Regions from separate parts of the Pseudoalteromonas sp. NFXS39 genome, predicted to be linked through region 3. Evidence: predicted binding sites of a transcription regulator. Region 3 holds the regulator's gene; each other region holds the start of a gene.
The links. Region 3 encodes sigma-54, which starts transcription at its own class of promoters, with help from an activator protein. Its sites were predicted from a motif close to GTTGGCACGNNNNTNGNNT; they were not measured.
Positions count from the first base shown of each region.

Region 1 (5,892 bases), on a different contig from region 3:
ATTAAATTAGCTACACTTGAATGATCATTCACACTGGGGTCTCTATTTATGTCAGATAAGTGCTATATCACTGCGCAGCAGCTTCTTGAAGATTCATTTCGTGTTGCGGCACAAGTTTATGAAGATGGTTTCCGTCCTGATTTCATCATTGGTATTTGGCGTGGTGGTGCTCCAATTGGTATCGCAGTTCAAGAATATTACGATTATAAAGGTATCGAAACTGACCATATTGCAGTGCGTACTTCATCGTATTACGGTATTAACCAGCAGTCAAAAGAGATCAAAGTTCACGGTTTGCATTACATCATTGAAAATGCGAATGCAGATAACTCATTATTAATCGTTGATGACGTGTTCGATTCTGGCCGCAGTATTTTTGCATTGAAAGAAAAGCTTTCTGAATTAATGCGTTTGAACTTACCACGTGATATTCGTGTTGCATGTCCATACTACAAGCCAAAGAACTCAAAAGTAGACATGGTGCCAGATTATTATATTCATGAGTCTGAAGAGTGGTTAGTATTCCCTCATGAACTTTCAGGCTTAACGCCAGACGAAATCATCGAAGGAAAGTCTGATTTAGCTAATATTCACGACATACTTTTAGAAAAATAAGCATCATTTTTACAAAGTTATGAGTGTTCTTACACTCATAACTGCGCAAAACTTTCGACGTAGTCACTAAGCTTGTCGATATCTACCACTTGTAAGCCTTGAGTACTTCTCTTTACTAAGCCTTTTTCAACTAATTCTGTTACAACGCGTCTATAAGCTCTTTCGGTGGTGGCAAAGCGCTCAGCTTCTGCATTTACGGTAGGGTAGGCACGCAGTAATGTTGGGTTATTATTCTCAGCTCTTAATAAGCAATCTTTAGCTATGTTGTAGCTAAGTGGTAATAGCAGCTTATCTAAATTTATTTTTTGGTTTTCTTGGAATTTAGCAGCGATTGTTTGCGCTGTGTATAAGCTTAGCTCTGGTTTTTCTAATAGTAGTGCACGCCAATGTTTAAGCTCAATTAGGTTATAACTTACATCACTAAAGCACGTTACTGTGTAAATACAGGGATAATTATTCAGTGCTTCAATCTCACCAATCAGGGTGTTATTACAGTCAAGTTGACCTAAAAGAAGGCGTCGGCCGTTACCCACGTCATAGCTGAATGACACCGTGCCGCTTCTAACTAATACGAGTTTTGATAAAGGTTGATCCTGATGGATCAGCACTTCTTTTTTAGCTTGTTGAAAACTGCTGCCAGCAAATGTCAGTAATTGGTCAACAAGATAGCTTGAAAAATGATATTGAAACATTAACGCCGCTCTTCGGACAATTGTCCTATTTATTACATCTTAATGACGTTAGCATTAAGATTCTAAGAATTTACGCTAACTTGCTAGTAAGGTGTTTCACGTTACTGATACCTTCATTTCCCGTGTAATGATTTTAAAGCCAAGATTTTTCTGCAGCTTTACAAGGTTTTTAGTAAGTTAGCTTTTTTATTTTATTGTCAAAGTAGCACTGAGTGCGTCAAAAAAAATGACAAGCTCCAATGCTAACCTAAAGCCTAGGAGAGAACAATTGAGTTGGGAATATTTAGGCTATTTAGCGTCAGCACTTTTGGTTGCTTCTTTGACAATGAGCGATGTTGTTAAGCTACGTTGGCTTAACCTAGCAGGATGTATTGCATTTACCTTCTACGGGCTGGCAATTGGTGCTGTTCCTGTGGCCTTTACCAATGGTTTACTAGCATTTGTGAATATTTACCACATCATAAAATTAAAGCGTCAGCAAAAAGCTGACGCTAAGTAACACTTAGTAATACTAATCTTCTTTTTTATACTTAAGCTGGCCCGCAATCCAAGTTTGTGTCACGTTTATATCGTGGATCTCTGAGACTGGCGCTTTGTAATAGTCTTTATCAATCAAGATAAAGTCAGCCCACTTTCCTTGCTCTAAACTGCCAAGTTTAAACTCTTGATGTGCAGCATATGCACCACCTAAAGTAAAAGCACGTAAAGCTTCATCACGCGATAGTAGCTCTTGTGGTCGCCAGCCGCCTTCTGGCAGCTGATTATGATCCATGCGAGTAATGGCTGAATATAAGCCGTCAAACGGATCAGCAAGCTCTACTGGAAAATCAGAACCCGCCGCAATCACTGAGCCTTGCGCTAAAAAGGTTTTCCAAGCGTAAGCCCCTTCAAGTTGTTTTTCAGTTAGACGTTGCTCTGCCATATGCATATCAGATGTTGCATGAACAGGCTGCATTGATGGAATGATTTTTAACGTTTTAAAACGAGGAATGTCTTCAGGAGTAACAATTTGTGCATGTTCAATTCGGTTACGAAGTAAAATTCCACCGGTTTTTTTAAACACATTTTCATAGGCATCTAGCACTACGTGATTGGCTTTATCACCAATTGCATGGGTGTTAGCACTAAAGCCATGGGTAAAGCTTAAGTTGAATAGTTGCTCAAGCTTTTCTTGGGTTTCAAGCATTAAGCCATGGTGATTTTTTCGATCTGCGTATTCCTCGATTAGGGCTGCACCACGACTTCCTAGCGCACCATCTGCATACACTTTGACACTACGAATCGACAGCATGTCATTCATATCTTTATATCGGCCCGCTTTAAGCATTGTTTCTAGCTGAGGATCAGCAGCACTTAGCATAGCTACTATTCTGACGGGAAGGGTGCTTTGTTCAGAGCGCTGCTTATACACTTGCCAGGTATCATAATCGATACCGGCATCATGGGTTGATGTAATCCCTAAACTAAGTAGATGTTTACCTGCATTATCTAATGCAGTATTAATGCTGGCATGGCTTGCTTTTGGTACATGCTGAGTAATAAGCGTTTCGGCTTTATCAATGAATACCCCTGAAGGTAAACCAGAATCCAGTTTTATAATTTCACCACCGGCAGGAGAGCGAGTTTCTTTGGTGATACCTGCAAGCTCCATTGCTTTTGAATTTACCCACACAGCATGGCCATCAACTCGAGAAAGCACTACGGGTTTGTCTTTTAAATACTTGTCTAAATCAGCAGCATTTGGGAACTGTCCACCAGGCCACTGCTCTTGGTTCCAACCTCGACCAATGATCCAGCCTTGTTTATCTTTAGCAAACTCAGCTAGCATTTTGCCAACTTCATCTGCCGAGCGAGTACTTCTAACATCAAGTTGTGAAAGGTTATTACCTAAACCAATCACATGGCCATGGGCATCAATCAAACCAGGCAATAACGTGGCTTGTTGGCCATCAATCGTGGTGGCATCAGGAAAGCTTTTTTTGATTGAATCATTACCGGTTTTTACAACTTTACCGTCTTTAAAAACCAGTGTTGAAAAGTGTTGAGTTTCACCTTTGTAGGTTGGTGTGTAACCATTTACATTGTAAATTACTGTGGTATTGGCAAAACAACTTATCGAAGCTGTTGCCAGTAAGCTGATGATGAGTTTCATAATCTTCTAATAGTTTTTATTGAATTATGAAAACATTATCAGAGTTGCAGTAAACTGCAACTCAGCAGCAATTAAATAAACAAATAGACATTTTTATTTACTTGCGTAGACCTTAAATTCACTCAGCGATAATTTATTATCTTTATCGCTGTCGTAATTTTTAAAACGTGACCATAGAGCAGGATCTCTTGCAGACTCTGAGCGAGTAAGGTAGCCATCGTCATTACGGTCAAGTTGTTTAAATTTTTCACCAATACTATCTGCAGCAAAACCCAATGTGCTAAATCCACAACATAAAATTAGGCTGGCAAAGGTTAATTTTGACATTACTTTAACTCTTGTTTGTTAAATAGTGTTTAAATTCTAGAAGCGAAATTTGTTGATCTTTATCTGTATCCCACTCTGCCATGCGTTTTTGCAAGTGTGGTTGGGATGACAGTTCTTGCAAAGACAAAAAGCCATTTTTGTCTTTATCTAGGTGATCAAATCTTTGTTTTACATCCAATGCTAAGCTATTGAAGCTTATTGTAATTAAGGTACATGAAGCAAGCCAGAAAATTCTCATAATTACACTCCTTTATAAATAAAAGTGCTTGCCATAATTTAACTCCCATAATTTAAATCCGTTTACACATTCCCTCTGGGATTATGGCAAGCACTTTAAGCCGTTAAGGTTTGAATTTTTCAAACTCTTGTTCAGACAAAACTTGATCGCCGTTTTCATCTAGGTCGGCAAATTGCTTAAGTAAGTTATCGTGCTTAGTCGCTTCAGCTAAAGAAATCTCACCGTCGGCGTTTGTATCAAATTTAGCAAATCGAACATCCATTTGTGATGCTAAAACGGTAGCGCTGATAACCAAAAACATGAGTGAAAACGCTGCTAAAAGTTGTTTCATTACAATCTCCTATTGAATAAACGACTGAAACTCAGAAAATGAAATTTGACCATCTTGGTTACTATCTATTTGAGTAAAGTTGCTATGTAATAATGCATCTTCAGATGCCTCTGCTTCACTCAAAAAGCCGTTACTGTCTTTATCTAGCTCGTTAAAAGTCGTTTGCAGATCGAATGCATAACAGTCTACCGTAACTAGGTTTATCAACACTGCGGCTGAAATGGCCGTAATCTTCATTTTGTGTCCTAAATGACTAATTTACTTTGTAGTTATCAAAATTGGTGCCAGTTTTTAAATGTGTTAATTATCAGTGGGTTATATCTTTTGTGTGGTTTTTAATGCGAAATAGTTACAGAGTATTGTGTCTTTTTTGCAACGCTTTTTAGGCGACTAAGCTTTATTCACCTTGTTTCAATGAGTTAGCGTGTTGCTAAATAGCAACTATGTATCAGTTTTTGGGTAAAAGTCCGTACTTTTTAAGGTCGGATTCAGCGAGTGTCTAAGTTTATTCACTAATAATCAGCATCAGCAATTATGTTGAGAGTGAATATGCAAAATAAAGTAGCGATAAAAATGAAACAGTTAGTCAACTGGCGGCCTAGTCTCATTGGTCAGTTCGTTTGTAGTATTTTGCTGTCTTTACTGCCGTTATCTTTAGTGGTGATTTTGTTTTTAAATGCCCTTAATAAGCAGCTTGCGCTGACCCAAGAAATCGTCGGTGACAATTACGAACTTACCAAAGCATTCAATAACCTTAAACAAGACTTAAATAGTTTAGAAAGGGCGACTCGACAAAATTGGGTGCTTAAGAGTGAATCTCTCGATAGCCTGATTGCTAACAAGTGGCAATCTTCTTTGCAAAGTGTTGATGAGCTTATTTTTTTGAGCCCTACAGCTGATTATGTGTCGCAGTGGCATCAGCTTGCTGAGGTATTACAATTTGCAGAGCAGCATTTGCTAGTTGAACAAAAGCAAGATGGTGAGCTGTTTGCTCCTGCTAGCAAGCTTATCAGTGAACAAACAAACTGGCTTAAAGAGCAAAATGAATTACGGATCACAAAAAACCAACAGCAATTAAAAGCACTACAAGCTTCATTTATTAATTGGTTAATAGCATTAATTCCACTCACGCTATTGGTAGGTGGTGGATTTCTATGGCGGATCAGCGGACGCCTACGAGAGCTTACCAATGTTATTGATAAATTAGGGCAAGGGCACTGGCAGCAAAAAATTCATGTTCGTGGTTCTTCAGAGTTAGTTGAATTAGGCAATAAACTTAAATGGGTACAAGTACAGTTACATATGCTTGAGCAGCAAAAAGATACTTTTTTGCGTCATGTGACACATGAGTTGAAAACCCCCCTAGCTTCTATGGTTGAAGGCACAGATTTACTTGCAGATGAAATTGTTGGCCCAATCAATAGCGAGCAACAAGCAGTCCTTGAGCTAATAACACAAAGTATGGTGCGACTTAGAGTCATGATTGAAAGCTTATTGAGTTACAACGCTATCCGCACTAGTAAGCAAAGCCTGAGCG
Region 1 covers NZ_JAGDEC010000010.1:20,461-26,352, forward strand. The annotation lists gene J3455_RS16910 (phosphoribosyltransferase) at 49-615, shown strand; gene J3455_RS16915 (Crp/Fnr family transcriptional regulator) at 651-1,307, opposite strand; gene J3455_RS16920 (YgjV family protein) at 1,576-1,806, shown strand; gene J3455_RS16925 (amidohydrolase) at 1,819-3,459, opposite strand; gene J3455_RS16930 (EF-hand domain-containing protein) at 3,553-3,786, opposite strand; gene J3455_RS16935 (EF-hand domain-containing protein) at 3,791-4,024, opposite strand; gene J3455_RS16940 (PLC family EF-hand domain-containing protein) at 4,128-4,355, opposite strand; gene J3455_RS16945 (EF-hand domain-containing protein) at 4,365-4,592, opposite strand; gene J3455_RS16950 (HAMP domain-containing sensor histidine kinase) at 4,905-5,892, shown strand, end outside.
Region 1: the regulator sigma-54 is predicted to act here: its motif matches at 4,626-4,644, upstream of J3455_RS16945 (EF-hand domain-containing protein).

Region 2 (5,892 bases), on a different contig from region 3:
CAATGGCGACCTTTAAGAATATTGAAAGTGTCAATATTAATGGCGCCAGCGGCATTATCGTAAATACAAAAGAGGGTGCGGTTAGGCTAACTGATATAGCTGAAATCGCATAAGTAAAAAAGGTTTGGGTTAGCTTAGGCTAAGAGATAGGTTAGAGGTGAGTTATGAGCTTCAATATTGCATTAACAGGCTTAGCAGCCGCGCAAAAAGATTTAGACGTTACAGCAAATAATATTGCTAACGTCAATACCACGGGCTTTAAGGAGTCTCGTGCAGAGTTCGCTGATGTGTACGCATCATCAGTATTTAGTTCTGGTAAAACAAAAAATGGTGACGGTGTAAGAACAACAATGGTGGCACAGCAATTCCACCAAGGTTCATTATCTTTCACTAATAACTCACTGGACTTAGCAATTACTGGTGAAGGTTACTTTGCCATGGCAAATGACCTAGGTGCACAAGATTTTACATATACTCGTGCTGGTGCGTTCAAACTTAATAAAGACAACTTTATTGTGGATGCTAGCGGAAACTACTTACAAGGTTTCCCTGTTGATGAAGCAACGGGTGATACAACTTCTGTTAGTTTAAGCACATCTTCTGCGCTACAAATTCCTGATGCATCAGGTTCTCCACGCGCTACGACCAATGTTTATTCGTCGTTTAACTTAGATTCGCGTGCATTAACGCCAGCAGTTACACCATTTGACCCAGAGACAAGTGCATCGTACAACAGTTCAACATCAACAACGGTGTATGATTCTTTAGGTGAGCCACACATTTTACAGTTCTTCTTTGTTAAAACTGACGCAGCAGTGACTGGTAATGACAATGAATGGCAAGTGTTTGCAACACTTGATGAAAAGCCGTTTGCTGCTAATGGTACTGAGCAAACTGCGTCGCCATATACACCTATTTCAACTTTTCAGTTTGACTCAAGTGGTTTACCTCAAAGCACTGATGGGACTCCAAATACTGATGCTACGTTTAATCCATTAACAATACCTTCAGCCGGTATATCTGGTTTATTATCTAACGGTGCGAGTTTCCCTGATGATGTAAACATCAATTGGCGCGATGAAGCTGGTACAACGAATAAAATACCGACCCAATATGCAAGTAACTTTGAAGTGAAAGCGCTAGAGCAAGATGGTGCGACTGTAGGTCGTCTATCAGGTATTGATATTGGTACAGATGGTAAAATCGTTGCTTCTTACAGTAATGGTGATACTTCATTCTTGGGCCAAGTGGCAATGGTGCGCTTTTCTAATTCACAAGGTTTACAGCAAGTGGGTAACACGGCATGGAAGAAAAGCTTAACCTCTGGTGAGCCAATTGCCGGTGAACCAGGTTCAGGTACTTTAGGTTCAATTAACTCATCAGCGCTTGAGCAGTCGAATGTTAACTTAACTAGTGAACTTGTTGATTTGATCAGTGCGCAGCGTAACTTCCAGGCAAATTCACGTGCGCTTGAGGTTAACTCAACACTACAACAAAATATCCTACAGATCCGTTAATTTTAGCGGCTCTAAGCTTAATCCGACACGAAGGCTGCTCCCTCTATTGGCAGCCTTTTTTCATTTTACCGACCTCATTTTTCTTTCCTATTTTAGCGTCAATTTTACTTTGGCACTTTTATTGCATTTCTTAGTTATCGTATTTTTAGTGAGTCAATGTTATGGACAAAATGGTCTACATTGCCATGTCGGGTGCAAAGCAAAGCTTGCGAGGTCTTGAACTCAAGGCGAACAATCTTGCTAATGCTAACACCACTGGCTTTAAAGCTGATTTTGCACAAGCTCGCTCTATGCAAGCCTTCGGTGAAGGTCTGCCATCTAGGGTGTTTGCAATGCAAGAACGCCCTGGATCTAATATGGAATCGGGTGGCTTTGTTGAAACTGGCCGCGAGCTTGATATCGCGATGAGTGACCGTGGTTGGTTGAGTGTACAAGATGCATCAGGCAATGAGGCGTACACCAAAACTGGCACATTAAACATTACTCCAGATGGCGCGTTGATCACTAGCCACGGCCGTCAAGTAATTGGCGAAGGTGGTCCAATTATTTTGCCGTTACCTATCGAGAAAGTTGAGTTTAGTGAAGATGGCGCTATTCAGGTTCGCCCACAAGGTGCGCCTGCTAACTTTTTAGAAGTAGTTGATCGGCTGAAAGTGATTGAGGCTGATAACACTCAGCTTGAAAAAGGTAATGACGGGTTATTCCGACCAAAAGAAGATATGTTGGTAAATGATCTATGTGGTTTTTGTGATATTTCGCCGAACGTGAAAGTACTGTCGGGAACGCTTGAGATGTCGAATGTAAACCCAGTGCATGAAATGGTCGACATGATCAGCAATCAACGCCAATTTGAATTACAAGTTAAATTGATGAAAACAGCCGAAGAGCTCGATGAGCGTCAAGATCAGCTGTTACGCATTGTTTAAGATGACTGAGAGGGTAGAGTTATGAATCCTGCATTATGGATCAGTAAAACCGGGCTTGACGCCCAGCAAACCGATATTTCGGTGATCTCAAATAATCTCGCGAATGCCAGCACGGTCGGTTACAAAAAAAGCCGCGCCGTATTTGAAGATTTACTATATCAAAACATTAACCAACCAGGTGGTCGTTCGTCACAAGACACTGAAATGCCATCGGGCTTAATGCTAGGTGCCGGTGCCAAAGTGGTTGCTAACCAAAAGAACTTTTCACAAGGTAACATGCTTACCACAGAAAATTCATTGGATTGGATGATTTCAGGTCCTGGTTTTTTTGAAGTGCAATTACCTGATGGCAATATTGCCTATTCACGTAATGGTCAATTCACGACTGACGAAGATGGTCGAATTGTGACATCGGGAGCGGGTTTTCCCTTGCAGCCTGAAATGAATGTTCCAGATGATGCACAATCAATCACTGTTTCGCAAGACGGTGAAGTGTCAGTTCGTATCGCAGGGCAACCAGACAATGTGGTAATTGGTCAGCTAACTATTAGTGATTTTATTAATCCATCGGGTCTTGAGCCCATGGGGCAAAACTTATACACAGAAACCGCTGTTAGTGGTGCGCCTGTGCAAGGTAACCCAGGTATCGATGGTTTAGGCAGTGTGGTTCAAGGTTCTCTTGAAACGTCTAACGTGAATGTGACAGAAGAGCTCGTTAACTTGATTGAAACACAACGAATTTATGAAATGAATTCAAAAGTGATTTCAGCGGTTGATGAAATGCTTAGTTACATTAATCAGCAGCTTTAATGGGTAGGAGGCAGCATGCGTAATATTATCTTAGTCACATCGGCAGCATTAATGCTGGGTGGTTGTATGACAACGCAAAATCATCATGTGGTTCAGGATGACCCTTACTATGCGCCTATGTACCCGGAGCCTACAACAGAGCCTATGGTACCAACGGGGTCGTTGTTTGATAGTTATTCATCAAATGACTTGTACTCAGATAAAAAGGCTCTACGCGCTGGCGATATCATCACTGTTAAATTGCAAGAGTCTACTCAAGCGACCAAAGCAGCTAAAACCGAAACAGATAAAGAAACGGATGCGAGTTTAGATCCAGTAATTGGTCTGGGAGGTAATCCAGTTAACATTGGTGGTGATAGTATTCAATTTGGTATTGGCTCGGGGGCATCGTTTAAAGGTGACTCAAAGTCTAATCAATCAAACAGCTTATTTGGTGATATTTCTGTAAACGTGATGCGTGTTTTACCCAATGGAAACTTAGTTATTCGCGGTGAAAAATGGCTTACGTTGAACACTGGCGAAGAGTTTATTCGCCTTGAAGGCTTAGTTCGTCCAGAAGATGTTTCAGCTAGTAATACAGTAACATCAAACCGAATTGCCAATGCGCGAATTCAATATTCAGGTAAAGGGCAAATTCAAGAAACACAAAGCGCAGGTTGGCTGTCTCGTTTCTTTAGTAGTTCGCTTTTCCCATTTTAGAGGAACAAAGTCATGAATGGGTTTAAATACATCATCGCTCTTTGCTTAATTAGCCTGCAGTTTTCTGCACAGGCTGAGCGAGTCAAAGATGTATCTATGGTTGAAGGTGTTCGTGCAAACCAATTAGTCGGTTATGGTTTGGTTGTAGGTTTGCCAGGCACAGGTGAACAAAGCAGATTTACTCAACAGAGCTTTAAAGCCATGTTAAATGGCTTTGGTATTACTTTACCAGATAGCTTAAAACCTAAAATTAAAAATGTTGCAGCCGTTGCTGTTCATGCAGAGCTACCAGCATTCAGAAAACCAGGGCAAACCATAGATATTACGGTTTCGTCTATCGGGAGTGCAGGTAGTTTACGCGGTGGTACCTTATTACAAACCTTTTTAAAAGGGGTTGATGGTAATACGTATGCGATTGCACAAGGCAGCTTAGTTGTTGGTGGTCTAGGTGCTGAAGGAGCTGATGGTAGCCGGGTCATTATTAACACGCCAACGGTAGGTCGTATTCCAAACGGTGCCATTGTAGAGCGTGCTATTAAGAGCCCGTTTATGCAAGGTGACTACATTACCTTTAATTTAAACCGCCCTGATTTCACAACGGCAAAACGCTTAGAGCAAACAATTAATGATTTAGTTGGCCCTGATAGCGCGCAGGCAATCGATGCAGCCTCAGTTCGTGTATTGGCACCGCGTGATGCATCTCAACGTGTTGCGTATTTGTCTACTCTTGAAAACTTAGAGTTTAAGCCGGCAGACACCGCTGCAAAAATTATTGTTAACTCGCGCACTGGTACAATTGTGATTGGTAAAAATGTGAAGCTGCAGCCTGCGGCTATTACGCACGGTGGTTTGACGGTCACTATTGCTGAGCAGCAAAATGTGTCACAACCAAATGCATTAAGTGAAGGTGAAACCGCCGTCACAAATCAAAGCATTATTGATGTTAATGAAGATGACTCACGTGCTTTTGTATTTAACCCTGGTGTTAATCTTGATGATCTCGTTCGAGCCATCAATGAGGTTGGGGCCGCACCGGGTGATTTAATGGCGATTCTAGAAGCTTTAAAAGAAGCGGGGGCGATAAACGGGCAACTGGTTATCATTTAAATTAAAGCGCGCTTTCGAGCGCGTTTTTGTTTCTAGTAGTTATTAAATCATTTAGCTCACAGATATCAGTCAAATCTTTGTTCTGAAGTCACTCCATTCCTATATCAGTTATTAGCTATTCATTTATATAGTTTTTTGTTGGCGCAATTTTTGCATTTTATTTTTCATTATTAACTATTGTGTCAAAAAGCTGATGGATACTAATCATCTCGACAAGCAAAACTTTTTTGATTTAGGTAACTTAGACTCATTACGTCAAAGTGCTTTGAAAAGTGATGCCTCTAGCGATGCGTCAAAAGAGGCGCTGAAAAAAGCGGCGGCACAATTCGAATCTATCTTCACTCAAATGCTTCTTAAAAGTATGCGTAAAGCAAATGAAGCGTTTGAAGATAAAGACAGCCCATTTAATTCAAGCGGCGTTAAGTTTTTTGAAGAGATGCATGATCAACAAATGTCGGTTGAGCTTTCATCTAATGGCTCGCTCGGCCTAGCTGACTTGATAGTGCAGCAGCTTTCGCCTGACGGTAAGAAGTTTACTCCTGGTTCTGTGCTTAGAACTACTGCTGACTTTGATAGTGATAAACGGGCAAGCGGTGTGGTTGATAGCAAAACTGATGTTAAGGCTGAACCGCAAGCTGTCGCAGATACGACAGCAAACGAGCAAACAGAAAACCGCTTTGAAGATGTGGAGTCTTTTATTAGCTCTGTTTGGGAGCACGCAAAAAATGCTGCAAAGAGGATTGGTTTAAATCCTGCTGTGATGGTTGCTCAAGCAGCCCTTGAAACAGGTTGGGGTAAACACATTATCAGTAAAGCTGATGGCACAAGTAGTA
Region 2 covers NZ_JAGDEC010000002.1:143,559-149,450, forward strand. The annotation lists gene J3455_RS04220 (flagellar hook assembly protein FlgD) at 1-113, shown strand, start outside; gene flgE (flagellar hook protein FlgE) at 165-1,517, shown strand; gene J3455_RS04230 (flagellar basal body rod protein FlgF) at 1,679-2,443, shown strand; gene flgG (flagellar basal-body rod protein FlgG) at 2,465-3,253, shown strand; gene flgH (flagellar basal body L-ring protein FlgH) at 3,269-3,952, shown strand; gene J3455_RS04245 (flagellar basal body P-ring protein FlgI) at 3,965-5,059, shown strand; gene flgJ (flagellar assembly peptidoglycan hydrolase FlgJ) at 5,253-5,892, shown strand, end outside.
Region 2: the regulator sigma-54 is predicted to act here: its motif matches at 1,626-1,644, upstream of J3455_RS04230 (flagellar basal body rod protein FlgF).

Region 3 (5,892 bases):
CCTGATGTGAGTCAGCGCGCACAAAAAGTAAAATTGCTAATCTGCGATATTGATGGTGTTTTTTCTGATGGCCGAATTTATTTAGGCAATGATGGCGAAGAACTTAAAGCATTCAATACAAAAGATGGCTTTGGTATTAAAGCGCTCATAAATAGTGGTTTTGAAGTGGCAGTCATTACTGGCCGCCATTCACAAATAGTTCAGCAGCGAATGACTAGCCTAACAGTTCAGCACATTTATCAGGGACAAGAAGATAAGCTAATTGCTTATCAAGAGTTAAAGGATAAACTGGGGCTAACTGATGAGCAAATTGCCTATATTGGTGATGATGGTCCAGACTTACCAGTAATGGAAAAAGTAGGGTTTGCTGTTGCTGTTAACGACGCACACCCACTAATTAAAAAGCTGGCTCATTACACCACATTATTACCAGGTGGCTTTGGAGCCGTGCGTGAATTAACTGATTTACTGATGTTAGAAAACGGTAAGCCGTTAACTAGCGATGGAACCAGCGCATGAATATAGCCCGTATTTTACTGAGTGTTGTTTTTGTTTGTTGCATGGTGTGGTTGTGGTATCCGTACTTTAATCAATCAGCAGACACAATAACTAGTGAAGACGAGATCATTGCAACGCCTGATTACACTGCGGTGGCGTTAAAGCAAACTGCTTATGACGAGCAAGGAAAAATCAGTCATAAAGTAGCTGCGGCTAAAATGGAGTTGTATCAACAATTAGGGTTTACCTTTTTTGAGCAACCTGTATTTACTATTTATGGCGACCAGCAGGTTTGGCAAGTAAAAGCCAAAGAAGCCACTTTATACGAAAATGATCAGCTGATTTTTGAAGGGGATGTAGTTGCTAAAAACTTAACCCATAACGGTATGATCGAAGATATAAAAGCAGAAAACATTAATGTCGACATTAATAAAATGACCATGTTTTCAAAGCAACCTGTAACACTAACAGGACCGAATTTAAAGATTACCGGTAAAGGCTTAAAAGCCGATTTAAAAACCGAAATTGTTGAGTTAACTAACCATACACGAACCATATACTATGACCAATAAACTGAAGAAATTACTCCTGATCCCAAGCTTATTGATTGCGTTTTCCGGCACCGCTGCCGAGCAAACTGGCGCACAAATTAGCATTAGCTCAGATCGCCAAGTTGGTAAACTAAAAGATGGCGTTGGCATATTTGAAGGTAACGTAGAGATCGTGCATGGTAATCGTCGTATTACAGCAGAACGTCTTGAAGCACACGGCGGTGATACCGAAGGTACAGTAGAGCTAATTATTGCAACAGGCAAACCAGCTTACTTCGAAGAAAAACAAACGGATGGTTCCGTAATGAGCGCCAGTGCTGAAGAAGTTCGTTATGATGTTGCGAAACGCTTCTTAACCTTAAACGGTGAAGCTGAAGTTACCCAAGCTGGTCAAAAAGTAACAGCGAAAAGCATTACCTATGATATGGCTCAGCAGCTTATCAGTGCTGAAAAAGACGAAAACTCATCAGATCGTGTACACACTATTTTAGTACCTGTTGAAAATAAAAAAGACAATAAAGGCCAACCATGAGCACATTAAAAGCAGAGCTTTTAGCTAAGAGCTACAAAGGCCGCCAAGTGGTTAAAAATGTCGGTCTGGAAGTTGAAGCAGGCAGTATTGTTGGCTTGCTTGGCCCAAATGGTGCTGGTAAAACCACGACTTTTTACATGATTGTAGGCCTAGTTCCGAGCGACAAAGGTAAAATTAGCATCGATGATAACGATATTACCCTTTTGCCAATGCACAGCCGTGCGAGGTTGGGTATTGGTTATCTACCGCAAGAATCTTCGATTTTTCGAAAGTTAACAGTTTACCAAAACTTGATGGCTATTTTAGAGACTCGTAAAGATCTAAATAAAACCACGCGGGAAGAAACTCTAAATAGCTTATTAGATGAATTTAGCATCCAACACATCCGTGATAGTCAAGGTATGGCGCTATCTGGTGGTGAACGTCGCCGCGTTGAAATTGCTCGCGCATTAGCCGCTAATCCTAAATTTATCCTTTTAGATGAGCCTTTTGCTGGTGTTGATCCAATTTCAGTGTTAGATATAAAGAAAATTATTGAGCACCTAAAAAATCGTGGTATTGGTGTACTAATTACTGACCATAATGTTCGAGAAACCCTTGATGTTTGTGAAAAAGCCTACATTGTTTCTCATGGGGAGCTAATTGCATCAGGCACACCTGAGCACGTATTAGCTGACCAAACTGTACGCGATGTTTATCTAGGCGAGCAATTTAGGCTGTAACCATTACGCCACCGACTAGAGCATCTGCTAGACTTATAACAATGACAATAAATCGATAATAACTTAACTGTCTTTGCACAGTTATCGATAACTTAAAAAAAGGATTGTTAGGGATACATGAGGCAATCATTACAGCTGCGCATGGGCCAGCAACTTACAATGACTCCACAACTGCAACAAGCTATTCGTTTGTTGCAGCTCAGTACATTGGATCTCCAACAAGAAATTCAAGAGGCGCTAGATAGTAACCCTTTACTTGAAGTGGAAGAAGCGGATTACAACGAAGAAAGCATCGGCAAAAATGAGCAAAAAGCTGAATCTGACGATGTGCAAGTCAGCGCTTCTGCAGACGAAGCACCTAGCGAATATGAACAAGAAAGCAGTGATGCTCTAAATAAAGACACTGTAAGTGACGATTTAGCCATGGATGTTACATGGGATGAGTACATGAGTGCCGCTCCATCAACATCATCAGGGCCAATGCCAGAAGATGAATCTATTTATCAAGGTGCATCGACCGAAACCCTTCACGAATACCTTATGTGGCAATTACAGCTAACTCCCTTTAGTCCGACTGATGAAGCGATTGCTGTGGCAATTGTTGAGGCTATCGATGACTCTGGTATTTTAACGGTAAGCTGTGAAGATATCGTCGAGAGCTTTAATCAAAATAGTGATGAAGAAGAAATCGAACTTGATGAAGTCGAAGCGGTCCTAAAGAGAATTCAATTGTTTGATCCTGTCGGTATTGGCGCGCGTAGTTTACAGGAATGCCTGTGTATTCAACTTCGCCAATTCGATGCAAACACGCCATATTTAGCTGAAACTAAAATGGTTTTATCTGAGCATATCGAATTATTAGCGAGTCGCGACTATCGAACTTTGATGAAAAAGACTAAGCTTAAAGAAAATGAGCTTAAAGAAGTAATGACGCTAATTCACAGCTTAAACCCTAAGCCTGCGGATAGCATAGTACGCGAAGAGTCTGAGTACGTCATACCTGATGTATCAGTGAAAAAAGTAAAAGGTCGCTGGGTGGTTGAGTTAAACCCAGATAGTATGCCAAAGATTAGAGTGAACAGCCAATATGCGGCTATGTCTCGCTCTGTTAAATCAAGTAGCGACAGCCAATTTATTCGCTCTCACTTACAAGAAGCAAAGTGGTTTATTAAGAGCTTAGAAAGCCGTAACGATACACTATTAAAAGTGACCAACTGTATCGTTCAACAACAACAAGCTTTCTTTGAGCATGGCCCAGAAGCAATGAAGCCGATGGTGCTAAATGATGTTGCTGAAATGGTCGAAATGCATGAATCGACGATTTCACGAGTAACAACGCAAAAATATATGCATACCCCTAGGGGTATTTTTGAGTTGAAATATTTCTTCTCAAGCCATGTCAGCACTGAAAATGGTGGTGAGTGTTCTTCAACAGCAATACGCGCTTTAATCAAGAAGTTAGTCGCTGCAGAAAACTCGGCTAAACCATTGAGTGATAGCAAAATTGCAGATATATTGGCTGAGCAAGGAATTAAAGTAGCTAGACGTACAATTGCAAAATATCGTGAGTCTCTAGCAATACCTCCGTCTAATCAGCGTAAGAGTTTGATTTAGACGTTTTACATAGAAGGAAAAATGCTTATGCAACTAAATTTAACTGGTCGTCATGTAGAAATCACTGATTCATTAAGAGACTATGTAAACACCAAGTTTGCGAAACTAGAAAGGCATTTTGACCATATTAATAATGTTCATGTCATTCTAGATGTAGAAAAATTAAGCCAAAAAGCAGAAGCAACTTTACATGTAAACGGAGGCGAATTGTTCGCTTCTACAGAACATCAAGATATGTACGCAGCCATTGACTCGTTGATCGATAAGCTTGATCGCCAAGTCATTAAACACAAAGAGAAATTAGCTCGACATTAAATTATGAAACTAAGTTCACTTACTAATCAGGACTGCAGCAAAGCTGCGGTCCTTTTTAATAGCAAAAAAAGAATTCTTGAATATATCAGCGAACTGGCTCACCAGCAGCTTCCTCATTTATCTCAACAAGATATCCTAAATGCTTTACTCAACCGAGAGAAGCTAGGTAGCACCGGTATTGGCCGAGGTATTGCTATTCCACATGGCCGAATGAGTGGCGCCGATGAACCTCAGGCGTTTGTCATAGTGAGTGAATCCCCAATCAATTTTGATGCAATTGATAATCGCCCTGTTGACATTTTCGTAGCACTCATCGTACCAGATGGTGACTCTCAGCTTCATCTAAAGACCTTATCAACAATTGCTGATAGACTTAAAGATAAAGAGTTTTGTAAACAGCTGCGTAGCGCTACTACCGATCAGCAACTGTTTCAGGTTATATCAGCAGAGGCATAAATGGAATTAATCATTATCAGCGGTCGCTCAGGCTCAGGTAAATCGGTCGCTTTACGAGTACTTGAAGACTTAGGTTATTATTGCGTTGATAATATTCCAGTCAATTTACTGCCTTCGCTCGTGCGTAGCGTATCAGATAACTACGATAAAATAGCGGTCAGTATTGATGTGCGTAACCTTCCAAAAGAGCAGCAAGAATTTAATGATATTCTTGAGTACCTTCCTGGTTTCGCAAATCCAACACTTTTTTACTTAGACAGTGATGACCAAACCCTGATAAAACGCTTTTCAGAGACTCGTCGTTTACACCCATTATCCATTGATTCTTTGCCACTTGATCTGGCTATTAAACAAGAAAAAGTCTTACTCGATGTGTTGATCACTCGTGCTGATTTTATGATTGATACCACAGATCTCAGTGTTCATCAGTTAGCAGAATCAATTCGCGAAAAGATTTTGGGTAAAAAGGATAAAAAACTGATTATCACTTTTATGTCTTTCGGGTTTAAACACGGTATTCCAAAAGAAGCTGATTACGTATTTGATGCACGTTTTTTACCTAACCCACACTGGGAACCTGATTTGAAGCCGCTAACGGGTCTAGATCAACCAGTAAAAGATTACTTAGCTAGCCACAGCATAGTGCAAAAGTTCACATGGCAAATTCAAACATTTGTGCAAACATGGCTACCACATTTAGAGCGTAACAACCGAAGTTACCTTACCATTGCCATTGGTTGTACTGGTGGCCAACATCGCTCTGTTTACTTAGCGCAAACAATTGGTGAGAGTTTTGCTAAAAGCCATGACAATGTAAAAATTCGCCACCGTGAACAAGACATTTAATTAGGCACTATTATAATGCGCGCTGAAGATACCTTTTTAATTCAAAACAAACTCGGCTTACATGCTCGCGCAGCCACTGTTTTAGCCCAATTAGCACTACAATTTGATGCTAAAATTACGCTTTATCAAGACGATAAAGAAGCTGAAGGTGACAGCGTATTGGCGTTAATGCTACTTGAAAGCAGTCAAGGTAAAGAAGTTAGAGTCGTTTGTGAAGGCCCTGATGCTGATGCAGCATTAACTGCAATCGGTGAATTAATCGCACAGCGCTTTCACGAGCAAGAATAGCATTTGCTAAGCCTTCAAGATTTACGGTAAACTTAATTAGGATATTTGAAATTCCCTTTAAATATCCTAC
Region 3 covers NZ_JAGDEC010000007.1:146,033-151,924, forward strand. The annotation lists gene kdsC (3-deoxy-manno-octulosonate-8-phosphatase KdsC) at 1-519, shown strand, start outside; gene lptC (LPS export ABC transporter periplasmic protein LptC) at 516-1,070, shown strand; gene lptA (lipopolysaccharide transport periplasmic protein LptA) at 1,060-1,581, shown strand; gene lptB (LPS export ABC transporter ATP-binding protein) at 1,578-2,303, shown strand; gene J3455_RS14415 (RNA polymerase factor sigma-54) at 2,421-3,917, shown strand; gene hpf (ribosome hibernation promoting factor) at 3,945-4,232, shown strand; gene ptsN (PTS IIA-like nitrogen regulatory protein PtsN) at 4,236-4,688, shown strand; gene rapZ (RNase adapter RapZ) at 4,689-5,534, shown strand; gene J3455_RS14435 (HPr family phosphocarrier protein) at 5,550-5,822, shown strand.